4 regions of the Bacteroides graminisolvens genome follow, and region 1 is predicted to be linked to each of the others. Evidence: riboswitches for the same ligand, from Rfam matches in the RefSeq annotation. Region 1 holds a riboswitch; each other region holds the start of a gene.
The links. Region 1 has a riboswitch for cobalamin ahead of ACKPCE_RS06985 (anaerobic ribonucleoside triphosphate reductase). Riboswitches for the same ligand answer to the same signal wherever they lie in the genome.
Positions count from the first base shown of each region.

Region 1 (3,141 bases):
GTTCATAACGGTAGCGTTTGGGATCGTTGGCTTGCCACTTATCGTTTGTGTTATAAGGAGTATCCAGGAACATGAAATTAGGGAAAAGAGCTTTAGCCGTTGTGCGGCATGCTTTCAAGAACAAGTCAAAGTTACGCGCATTAAACTGCATGTTACCGTCGATAGCTTCTTCAAAATTCTCCATGGCTCGTTTGTAATCCTGCTCTGAGTAAGAAACTCCGTCTTTTACTTTGAATATCTGTATCGGGAATACAGGCACTTCGCCTCGTGCCCCCAACCCTTCTGTTGTTGCTTTCAATAGTTCTTCAATAACCATGCGACCTTCGGCCGATGTATCTGTGCCGTAATTGATAGAGCTAAATACTACCTGATTACCCCCACGTGAATGCATGGTATTGAGGTTATGAATAAATCCCTCCATTGCCTGATGCGTGTCCTTGCGTGTTTGGGCGTATGCTTTTTCAAAAATCATATTCATGGCCGGTAACTCAATGGTGACTCCTGCGTCGGCCAATGCCTGGCACAGCTTGAGGCGTCCTGCCGAATCAGTATCTATTGAAGATGCATGTTGCGATACACATTCTTTTATCTCAGCATGCTGCGTATGGTTGGTTAGCAGACTGATGTAAAAGTCTATACCCGACATTAAATGCTTAATGAAAGACTTGTAAACCCCTTTGGCCATAAAGAAGTCAAAAGCCGGAATGGCTTGTCCGCCGTGTTGCTCGTTTTGATTTGTCTGGAAGATGATGGTTGCCAGTGTGGCGTAACTCTGTATGCTTTGTGGAGTTCGTATGCTTCCGTTTTTAGTGCGGAAACCCCGTTCAAACAAATCATCCATATCATACTGTATGCAAGTGGTGGTCTTGGTTGGATAGTAGTCGAGGTCATGAATGTGTATGTCGCCCAACTGATGTGCTTCAGCAAAACGTTTGGGCAATAGGTAGCGGTACGTATAATCTTTGGTCACCTCCGAGGCAAACGTCATCATTTGTCCGGCGGGAGTGTGGCTCGACATGTTGGCATTGCTCAGGTTGATATCGTTTTTGTCGATGGCCACAATGCCATCCATGATATGCTTCATCTGAGTTTTCTTGTCACGTTCTGTGTTTCGCCATTCTCTGTAAATAATATACTTCTTGGCAACTTCGGGGCGAACTTTCATGAGCTCCTTTTCTACCAGATCCTGAATAGCTTCGACAGAGATTGTGGAAGATGTAAAATGGGCAATTACCTGCATGGTAATATCAGCAATCAGTTTGTCTTCGTTCGTTATGCCCGTGGCATTGAACGCTTTGGTGATTGCATTTTTAATCTTGCTGATGGAAAAATCTTCTTTTTTCCCATCTCTTTTAACGATAGAAATCTCAGCGTAATTCATAACTTATGCTTTAATAAATAAGTAATCTTTTTACTCTCAGGAGTATGATTACGCTGCGGGGTAGTGAGGCAGTAAGGTGATGCTTGTGCATACCAAACAGGATGAGTTGTGACACATCATTCTCTTGTTTGTTCAATGTGCATGAGCATTGACGAAGAACTTCACTGGCTTTAACTCCCGAAAGCGTAAATATTCCATGATTGTTTTGGCAGGTCTTCTGACTTATCTCTCCTCTGAAACGCCTTCCCATATTTAATAGATACAGTGGCATGTATGTCTCAGATTCACAGAGAATTACAGCAGCGGGCACTGTTGCCGATTTACACGGCATTCCCTTTTACTAAACCTCTTTTTAGTACCAGAACTGTTACAAAGGTAATGCTTATTGCAATATCTTGTAGCGTAGTGAGTGTTAAAATTGAAACCGGAAACGGATAATTTTTCTTTGGCCCTGATTATCAAAGTTTTCCGTTTTGGAAAACTTTGATAAAGTTTTGGCTTATAAAATTTTCCAAATAGCTAAGATGTGGCATACACTTCCCAGCAAAATAAAGAGGTGAAAAACAAAATGCATGTACTTCACTTTGCGGAGTGAATAAAACAAGGCTCCTATGATATAAGAAACCCCGCCGCCGATGAGCCACCAGAGTGCCGCCATGGAGTGAATGGTTTCCAGTGAATCCGACAGGGGTTTGAGTGCCACTAATATGGCGGATCCCATTGTTACGAAACAGATCGTTTCCAGGTGACTGTGTTCTTTTAATTTTCTGAAGCTAAGCAGGGTACCGGCCAAGCAAGCCAACCACACGAATGTGAAAACTCCCCAGCCCCAATAACCGGCATCGCGTAGTACCAGTAAAGTGAAAGGCGTGTACGTGCCGGCAATGTGCCAGTAAATGGCCGCATGATCTGCCTTGCGAAGCAAATCTCTTCGTTTTCCCGGATCACTGCTGTGGTACAGGGTGGAGGTAATATAAGAAGCCAGCATTCCGAATAAATAGGTGGTGACACAAGCGGAGGCCCAAGAGTCAGAGCTGTTCTCCGCTTTGTGTAATAAGAAATAACCAGCAATCAGTCCCATGAATATGCCTACTCCATGGGAGATGCTGTTGGCCAGCTCTTCGCCGGCAGTATATCTTTTTGTTGTCATTTGAAGAGTTTGAACGTTTTATTCCTTCTTTAAAACAATCTTTCCTCCATAAAGGTCGGATATTGTTTGGGCAAAGTTAGCGAACTCTTCGTATGTATTGGCCGGGAATTTCCCTTTTTTTAGAAACAATCTTTGTCGTACGCATATCTGTGTACCTTTGTTTTCGATAGATGATTCGAAAGAGCCGAATCGGCAACTGACGGATGTGGGTTTGGGCATTGCCTCCAGTACGAAACCTTCGGGTAGTGTAATAAGCACACTGTCGGTGTCAGCATATCCGTATTTGATGTATATGTCACTGGTGCGTTTTTCTTGTTTGGGAACAGTGAAATAGTTTCGGAAAAGGTTGGCCGGAATGAATAACCTGTTGCCCGTTTTATTCCCAAATTGCTGGCATTCGGTTTGAAACTGAACATCTATTTGCGGATTAGCCTGCTTGCTTTCCTGAATGGATATGTTGTTGACACTGGCTTGCGTCAGTCTGATTTGCGAACGTAACAAATCTTTCTGTTCATCGGGTTGCATGTGCGTAATGGCCGACAGGTGCTCATACTGAAACAAGTCGCACTTCTGTGTAGTCTGGATGTGCGCTTTTCCATTATTATCGAGC
Region 1 is NZ_OY762556.1:1,689,497-1,692,637, forward strand. It holds gene ACKPCE_RS06985 (anaerobic ribonucleoside triphosphate reductase) at 1-1,381, opposite strand, end outside; cobalamin riboswitch at 1,572-1,759, opposite strand; gene trhA (PAQR family membrane homeostasis protein TrhA) at 1,881-2,531, opposite strand; gene ACKPCE_RS06995 (DUF3858 domain-containing protein) at 2,550-3,141, opposite strand, start outside.

Region 2 (3,141 bases), 1.1 Mb from region 1:
ACTACCTGCCGTAATGGTTTTGGTTTTAAAAGTATAATAATATAGTTCATCCAAGCCCGGTGCACGGAATCCCGCTGCGTATGAAGCCCTGAAATTAAAGTCGCCCAGACTATACATCAACGAAGCCTTGGGAGTAAAGCCGTTGCCCGCAGTTTCGTGGTGCGAATAACGAAGTCCCACAATGGCCTGCAGGTTCTTTAGTATATTGATTTCTTCCTGCCAGAAAGCCGCAGCGGTATATACGCTTTCGTCAACACTCGCATCGGGACGCTTCAACTCGTCGGTAACATACTCCAATCCCACAATGCTTTTAAAAGCATCCGAATGTTTGAAAACTCCTTTCAAATTGGCGTTGTAGTAGTTTTGTTTCTTGGTCATGCTCTCATCACCCTCCTTAAAATTGCCCGACTCCTTGAGGTATTTATAGTATGACACGTAGTTGTTTTTAGTCAGATCCAAGCTGAGGTATGATGAGTTACCCAGTAAATATTTGGCACCGGCACCCAAATTGTACGCATCGTATTTCATGTTGTAGGTGTAAGCACTGACGGGACGCTTCGTCATCCGGTCATAGTATCCGCCTTCGGCATACATGGATAAAGCCGCGGTAGGCGAGTAGGTAAATTTCTGATTAATCACATCGGAATAAAAAGCATTCACGGGTAACTTATCCGTCAGGTTACCATCCTCGTCGTACGAACTCAGCTTCCAGCTATCCGACTGCTGACGGGTGTATGAAGTGAACGATCCGAAGTTTCCGGTGTTAACATCTACATTGACACCCTGCGTAAACTGCCCGCGCTCCTCCATCTTCGTATTCGAAGTAACGGTAATCAAATTCTTGGGGTTGTCTGTAATGATGTTGATTACCCCGGCAATGGCATCGGAGCCGTAAAGAGCAGAAGCAGCTCCTTTCAAAACCTCTATGCGCTTCACGTTGTTCATGTTGATCTGACTCAGGTCGATGTTGTTCGATGTATCACCCGTCAGCTTCTTACCATTCACCAGAATGAGCACGTATTTGTTGCTCAATCCGTTCATCATCAGGTAAGACCCCATGGCATTGGTTGAAAAAGAAAGCGAAGGCTGAAGCATGGTCATGGCCGTTTGAAAATCGGTGATTCCGGCTTTCTTGATGTCGGCGGCACTCATCACTTCAATGGGTACGGGAGTGTCCTTTAACTTGTGATGCGTACCGGTACCCGTAACAACCACCTGATCGAGGTTGATGTACGCGTTCTTCAACTTTAGTACCAGATTGGAGTTGCTGCCCGATATTTTCCGACTAAGCGGAGCATAGTTTAAGCAGCTCACCCTGAGCACTTGTTCCCCTTCTTTCACATTACTGAGAGTGAATTCTCCTTTGGCATTGGTAGCACAACCGATAGTAGTTTGTTCCAAACGAACGTTGGCACCCCTCACGGGTAGTCCGTTTTCTGCGTCAATCACTTTTCCGCTCAGCGTTACTTGCGCGAACGAATTCATAACAATGCAACCTTCTACAAGGATTGCAAGCAGGCATTTTTTCCTCATTGATATATGATAAGTAGTTAATAAATAGCATTCCTGACCCCGGGATTGCTGTATTCATTATATTGCCTGGCAGGTTTCCTGACTTTCCCCTTGAAGAGCGCCTTCCCGTTTCATTATGCAATAAGAAACAGTGGCATGTGAGCGAGTAAGCTCTTCAGGTGATGCCCCGTAAGGGCAGGGGATTACAGTAGCGGGCACTGCTCCGGACTCTCACCGGATTCCCTTTTATGTAGCAAACAGGATGTTCGTTACATCACCAAAGCGCCGCAAAGTTATTAATTTATTTTATATTTGCATCTTATTAATTCAAATTGATAGACCAAATGAATGCCCATATATTGATAGGTGCCGCTTCTTCGGGCAGCGGAAAAACAACGCTCACGCTGGGTTTGCTCAGGCTTTTGAGTAAACGGGGGTATGCGGTGCAACCGTTTAAATGCGGTCCCGATTACATTGACACCCAGCACCATGCACTAGCTGCGGGATGCCCTTCGGTGAATCTGGATACATGGATGGCTTCCGAGGAACATGTGCGCGAGCTTTACAGCCGTTACGGAGCCAAAGCCGATGTTTGCCTCACGGAAGGAGTGATGGGGTTGTTCGACGGATACGATGGTATGAAGGGTAGTAGTGCTGCCATTGCCTCCCTGCTCCAAATTCCCGTGGTACTGGTTCTCAATGCCCGCTCCATGGCTTACTCGGTAGCTCCTATACTTTACGGATACAAACATTTCAATCCGACGGTGCGCATTGCCGGAGTCATCTTTAACCAAGTAGCCGGTGAAAGCCATTTCAGCTACCTGAAACAAGCCTGTACCGATGCAGGGGTTCATTGCTTCGGGTACCTTCCGAGACAAAAAGACATTGAGATTCCGTCGCGTCATTTGGGCCTTACACTCGATGAAAAATTCCGTTTCGAGGAGTTTGCCGACCGCATTGCCGCATCAATAGAACAGTACATACAGGTAGATGATTTGTTAAATATTTGCAGCAAAGAGACGGAAAACGTACAGCCCATATACGCACCCGTTTCGTCATGTTCTCCCCGAAAACTTAAAATTGCCGTAGCGCATGACGAAGCTTTCAATTTTACCTATCAGGAAAACATAAATCAGCTAAAAGAATATGGTAGCGTGGAGTTCTTTAGCCCGCTAAGGCACTTTTCCGTTCCTCTAAGCGCAGATCTCCTCTATCTGCCAGGAGGATACCCGGAATTCTTTTTAAGCCCACTGAGCGCAAATAAAAGCATGATTCAGTCCATTAGGGATTACGCGCTTTCGGGCGGACGGGTTTTGGCTGAGTGCGGAGGGATGATGTACCTGTGCAACTCCATAACGGGCATGGATGGCATTTCGTACCCCATGGCGGGGGTTTTAGACCAGGAAGCCACCATGGAGAACATGAAACTTCACTTGGGCTACCGGATGGGCGAGTACAACGGCGTAACATGGCGCGGACATGAGTTTCACTATTCAAGCCTGCGCAACCCCATGGAGAGTGACTGCCAGCTTTATTCGGCCCGAAACACGCCGGTAGACACAGCGCTGATACGCTACAAAAACGTTATCGCCGGCTACACGCACCTGTACTGGGGCGAGCAGTGCATTT
Region 2 is NZ_OY762556.1:2,763,589-2,766,729, reverse strand. It holds gene ACKPCE_RS11775 (TonB-dependent receptor) at 1-1,485, opposite strand, end outside; cobalamin riboswitch at 1,585-1,810, opposite strand; gene ACKPCE_RS11770 (cobyrinic acid a,c-diamide synthase CobB) at 1,857-3,141, shown strand, end outside.
Region 2: another riboswitch for cobalamin. It lies ahead of ACKPCE_RS11775 (TonB-dependent receptor); the one in region 1 lies ahead of ACKPCE_RS06985 (anaerobic ribonucleoside triphosphate reductase).

Region 3 (3,141 bases), 690 kb from region 1:
GTTAACAAATATGATGTGTTGGTTTTAGGATCGGCCACATGGGGTGACGGTGAACTGCAAGACGACTGGTACGATGGTGTTAAAGTACTGAAAGCGGCCGGTATTTCTCACAAGTTCGTTGCGTTATTTGGTTGTGGTGATTCTGATTCATACAGTGACACATTCTGCAACGGCATGGGTAATCTATACGAAGAACTAAAAGAAACCGGTTGTACATTCTGCGGAAGAACTGAAACAGACGGTTATACGTTTGATTCTTCAATTTCTGTAGTCGACGGCAAATTCGTAGGTCTGGCTCTTGATGAAGTTAATCAGGACGATTTGACCGATCAGCGTATTGACAACTGGATTGAAAAGTTGAAAACAGAATGCCTTAACTAAACATTCATAATAGATATAACCGTTATACATTTCGTCAAAGTTATAGTTGTTTTTCTTATTTAACTTGTATTTTTTTCAAAGAGTGCCCTTAAACAAGGCACTCTTTTTTGATTGTATGAAAGAGTAAACAGACTTTTTTCGGGCTGCCCGAGAAAGATTAAAGCCCGATCGAATCACTTCGCCCGGGCTTCCTAAATAAACTTGGCAGAGTTTATTTCTTAGAAAATATACTAGTTATAAAGAAATCATTCGGTCTGGCCCCACAGCTTTTTAGCAGCTATCATGGCCATGTCAATGGTAGTCCATTGTTTCTTAAGCGCGGTTTCATACCCCTCATTGGGCAATACCTGCGCATTAGGCACACATAAACTTAACCTGTTTAGTGCAATATAAGGTGTTACTTCGTCTATCTTTTCATAGATCTCATCCAGCTCATCGGGCATCGGATAATGTGACGGAATAAATCCGAATGTAGCTTTCTGTTCTTTGATGAACCACAGCAGACTTGTACGCCCGCAACATTCATCATCATAATCCAAGAAAAAAGCCTTCACTCCTCTTATCGCCGATAACATATCGACAGAAGCATGAAATGAAACATACAAATCAGCCGGAATTGCTTCCAAAACCAAATTATTCAAGGCAATACCCTCTTCACAGACACTCCTCGAAGAATCATCAAACTGTATGTACCGACATCCCGAATCATACAATTTCTGAATCAATTTACAGTAGCTTGCACTTATATCTGAGACTAACAATTCTCTGTCTTCATAAAAAACGTCCAACTGCTCAGCATCTGTTTTCAACACTTCAGACAACAAAAGTGAAGGTGCCGGCAAAACCTGTTTGGCAATTACATCTCCCCCGGTGACGCCCGTCAGAAACATGAAATCATCGATAACAGGATGGTGATGAAAATCAATTCTTCCGTTCAGACAAATACCGGTCTTCTTAGCGTTTACGGGTTGTACACCTTCAAAACTCCACATAAAGTCAAGCGGCCACATGGCATTACGAAAACGCCCGTCTGTAACTACTTGTAATCCCGCCGACTTAAGTCGTTCTACCAGATTGCGGATTTCAGCATCTTCCATAGCACGTAATGTAACCAAAGAAATCTGCTCATTCCGATATTGCTCGCGAGCTTCTTTCAACGCCTGAGGCAAAAGAAACGCACCTGCAATGTCAATCTTGAACGGAGGCCTGATGTTTTCCATACGTAAAATATTAAATTGATTTTATCTTGTACTATACTCTTAACCCACGAAGAATATAGACTTCAAACAGATGGCAGGTCTTCTGACTTAGCTTCCGTTTTGATAAACCTTCCCGGCTAAGGCCAGTGGTTAAAGGGGTATTAATTATCAAAACGTTGAAAATAAAGCTTCACAGCAGCGGGACTGTCCGGGATTTACACCCGATTCCCTTTTAATTACCGCTACCGAAAAGTAGCGATAAACCATTCATGAATGCAAATATATGGAAAAGAATGAATAAGCAAAGCAATCTGTTGTTAATTAACACAAATAGCTGGTAGAATGTATTTTTAACATTTGTGCTCCGAACAAGAGTTTTCTACATCTTCAAACTCCAATGTCACGTGCCTGATTCCGGAGTTCAACAAGATGGTTTTCACCTCTTTCTTCACCACTTCGAGTACGCTAAAGTTTTCAATAACAATGTGTGCAGTCAGCGCCGTTTCCGTTGTACTTATGGCCCAGATGTGCAAGTGGTGGCATTCTACAACATCAGCGACTTCCATAATTTGCTCTCTGATTTTCTCTCCGTCAGTTCCTACCGGAACTCCGTCGAGCGACAGCCTAATGCTATCATGCAACAAAGACCAGGTAGAATAAATAATAATACAGGCAATGACAACACCAATGAGGGGATCTATGATGGACCAGCCGGTGTATGAAATAAGTATCCCCGAGAAAACAACTCCTACGGAAACCAACGCATCGGCAGCCATGTGCATGTAAGCTCCCTTCACATTCAAATCTTTATCCTTGTCTTTCATAAACAACCAGGCAGTTATTCCGTTGATAAACACACCCACACCGGCCGTCCAAGCAATAGCCACACCCTCTACAGGTTGCGGATTAACAAGTTTGCCCAAGCTTTCGCCCAGAATAATACCAACGGCAATCAACAAAATAATAGCATTCAACAAGGAAACAAGCACCGTACTCTTTTTATATCCGTACGTGTATCTTCCATTCGGTGCGATTTGCGCCAGACGAAAAGCAAGCATAGCCAGAATCAAACTAGCTACATCACTCAGATTATGTCCCGCATCAGATATAAGTCCCAGCGAATTATAATAGATTCCAATGCTAAACTCAGCAATGACAAAAGCAATGTTAAGTCCGATACCAATCAAAAACAACTTATTTAAAGACGTGATCACGGTAGTATGATCATGATGGTGGTGATGTTCGTGTTCCATCAGACAAATTATTAGTTATTCAATGCTACAAAGATAACTTTATCTTAAAACATATCAAATACCTAGAAGTATGTATATCAACTTCGTTTTTTTTGTAACTTTGCGGCCTGAACTGATATTTCACATTTATTTTTGTATGGACATTCACCACGAACTGAAAGAACTATCCAAGTTTTTGTCCGATTACTCCACCTCCTTAATGGCTGTAGGTGTGCAAACTTCGCGTGTTGTGAGAAATACCACCCGAATTGCCGAGTCTTTTGGATTCGACCTGGACATGACTATTTTTCAAAAAACCATCATTATGA
Region 3 is NZ_OY762556.1:2,383,614-2,386,754, reverse strand. It holds gene fldA (flavodoxin FldA) at 1-381, shown strand, start outside; gene ACKPCE_RS09830 (uroporphyrinogen decarboxylase/cobalamine-independent methonine synthase family protein) at 627-1,601, opposite strand; cobalamin riboswitch at 1,657-1,863, opposite strand; gene ACKPCE_RS09825 (cation diffusion facilitator family transporter) at 1,931-2,833, opposite strand; gene ACKPCE_RS09820 (threonine/serine exporter family protein) at 2,970-3,141, shown strand, end outside.
Region 3: another riboswitch for cobalamin. It lies ahead of ACKPCE_RS09830 (uroporphyrinogen decarboxylase/cobalamine-independent methonine synthase family protein); the one in region 1 lies ahead of ACKPCE_RS06985 (anaerobic ribonucleoside triphosphate reductase).

Region 4 (3,141 bases), 1.5 Mb from region 1:
CCTTCATATCAATTGTCTTAACATCCTTGCTTGCGTCGGTACGAAACTGAATGTTGGTGTGAAGGACATCATAAATCAACTGCCACTCGCCACGACCAATGTTATTGAGCGCATTCCACGCATAAATGATGGGATCACCGTCTGCCTTTGCATTGTAAAACTTCATGTAGTGAGCGGCCTTCGTGTATCTTTCCGACCATTCAAGCTTAGTCTTAGTCATGTCGAATTCCTGCTCGCCACCAAAAGCCTTGTAAGCATTGAGCGTATTCAGTTCTTGTTGATAAGGTTTGTTGCATAAAACAGGTACAGGCATTGTTTTCCTTGTTGAAATAACGTACTTGCCGTCTATCAGCTCAACGGCAGCCGTGTTTCCCTTTTTATCACTCAGAAAGAAATGACTACCCGGAAACCCAGGCCACCAGTCGATAACAGGCGCTTCATTCAGGTGCGCCACCACTTCACCTACCGTAGCAAAATTATCGAGTTGGTACTGAATCCAGTGTCCCCAAAATAAGTTAACTTTTTTTTCATCAGCGATAGAGTACGTTTTAGCCAGATAAAGTTCTACAATAAACAATCCTTTTTCATTAATTCCGTAACACGGCATATCTACACCTAAAAGATTGAAGCTCACAGATCCGTAGCGTGAAGTCCACTTGGCTTGTTGTTCAGGTACTGGTGTTTCGGAAACCAGTTGTTTCCAACTCATGCCCGTCTTTTGCACCCCTCTGCCATTAATAACCACCATGCCCGGCATCGATTTCCAGTTCTCATTAAAGCCAATCACACTGTAACCCTTGCCGTTCAACAAAAAGGCAGAACAAGCCAGCGAAGTAAAGGGTGCCACAAAAGAAGTAAAGATTAGCAGTGCTAGTAAAGTAAATTGTTTCATTGTTATTAAATTAAAAAGATTAACTATCATCAACCACTGATGAATGACAAATATATATCTATTTAACCATAGCATCACTACCCGTCAAACAGTTATTTAGAATCTTTAAAGATTAATATGCATTCAGTTGTATCGAGATAAATAAGAATACGCTTATCTTTATCGCGAATTGGTTCCGCATAAGCATTCCTGCTATTCGGATTAAAAGGGAATCGGGTGTAAATCCTGAACAGTCCCGCTGCTGTGAAACTCTGTAAACTTTCCGATACAAACCTATTGCCACTGTATCATACCCTAGAAACGGATGAACGGGAAGGCGTCGGAAACGAGGAGTAAGTCAGAAGACCTGCCATTCATTAAAGGCTGTTTCCACTCGTGGGTTAGGGAATCAGAACGAAAAGATACACTAATTTATCTCAACGTATTTCATGCAAATAGTTAAGAGAAATGGGACAACGGAATCCTATAACAGAGAAAAAATAGCCGTTGCCATACAAAAAAGCTTTGCCAGCACCGGCAAGGCCACAACACATGATGTTGTTTATAGTCTGGTGAAAGAAGTAGAACTCTTTTTAGAGAACAATGAAGACAGTCGCCATGTGGAGCGCATTCAAGATGAGGTGGAACGTTGCTTGATGGAGCAAGGTTACTATGCCGAAGCCAAAAGCTACATCCTGTACCGCTGGCAGCGCACCGAACGTCGCAAAGCCCTCCAACAGATTGTTGACACTACGGCAGATGATACGCTGGCCGACCTGCTCAAAGAAATTCAGGCCGACTTCACCGCCAAGGAGTACTGCCTCACCGTGCTGGCCGAGAAGTTCACCGGCTTTTGCAAACCCGACATGAGTGCCGATGAACGGCTCAACGCCCTCATCAAAGCAGCGGTGGAACTGACCACCCAAGAGGCTCCCGACTGGGAGTTTATAGCTGCCCGCCTGTTAAACTTCTGCTTAGCAAAGAAACTGCACATACAAGCCGAGCTAGCGGGCATTCACAGTTTCTACGACAAGCTGCGTTACCTCACTGATCAGGGCTTGTATGGCAGCTACATATTAGAGTCTTATAGCCCTGCCGAAATAGAGGAAGCGGCTGCCTTTATGCGCATCGAGCGCGACAAGCTGTTCAACTACTCCGGCTTGGATCTGTTGGTGAAACGTTACCTCATCCGCACACACCACCACGAACCGATGGAATCCGTGCAAGAAATGTATCTGGGCATCGCCCTTCATCTGGCCATGCCCGAAACCAACCAACGACTGCTGTGGGTGCAACGATTTTACGACATACTCAGCCGGCTGGAAGTAACCATGGCAACCCCTACCCTGGCCAATGCCCGCAAACCCTACCACCAACTATCGAGCTGTTTCATAGACACCGTGCCCGACAGTCTGGAGGGCATTTACCGCAGCATAGACAACTTTGCCATGGTGAGCAAGTTTGGCGGAGGCATGGGACTTTACTTCGGCAAGGTACGTGCAGCAGGCGGCAGCATACGCGGGTTTAAAGGCGTAGCAGGCGGTGTAATCCGCTGGATTAAGCTGGTGAATGACACGGCTGTTGCGGTTGACCAGCTGGGCATACGTCAGGGAGCCGTAGCCGTGTATCTGGATGTGTGGCACAAAGACCTGCCCGAGTTCCTGCAACTACGCACCAACAACGGTGACGACCGCATGAAGGCGCACGACATTTTCCCTGCTGTGTGCTACTCCGACTTGTTCTGGAAGATGGTACGCCAAGACATGAACCAGCCGTGGCACCTGTTTTGTCCCAACGAAATAATGAGTGTCAAAGGCTATTGCCTGGAAGACTCCTACGGTGAAGAGTGGGAACGCAAATACCACGACTGCGTAAACGATCCGCGCCTGAGCAAACGTACCATAGTCATCAAAGACCTTGTGAGACTGATCCTGCGATCGTCTATTGAAACGGGAGCACCCTTTGCCTTCAACCGCGACACGGTGAACAGGGCCAACCCCAACAACCACCAAGGCATTATTTACTGCTCCAACCTGTGCACGGAGATAGCACAAAACATGTCGGCCATTGAAAGCATTTCCACCGAAATACGTACCGAAGACGGCGACACCGTGGTGGTAAAAACAGTACGCCCGGGCGACTTTGTGGTTTGCAACCTCGCCAGCTTGTCGCTAGGGCACCTACCTCTGGAAGACGAACAACAAATGCAAGACAAAATAGCCACCGTGGTACGTGCACTCGACAACGTGATAGACCTCAACTTCTACCCC
Region 4 is NZ_OY762556.1:3,188,564-3,191,704, forward strand. It holds gene ACKPCE_RS13460 (linear amide C-N hydrolase) at 1-892, opposite strand, end outside; cobalamin riboswitch at 1,046-1,260, shown strand; gene ACKPCE_RS13465 (ribonucleoside-diphosphate reductase subunit alpha) at 1,321-3,141, shown strand, end outside.
Region 4: another riboswitch for cobalamin. It lies ahead of ACKPCE_RS13465 (ribonucleoside-diphosphate reductase subunit alpha); the one in region 1 lies ahead of ACKPCE_RS06985 (anaerobic ribonucleoside triphosphate reductase).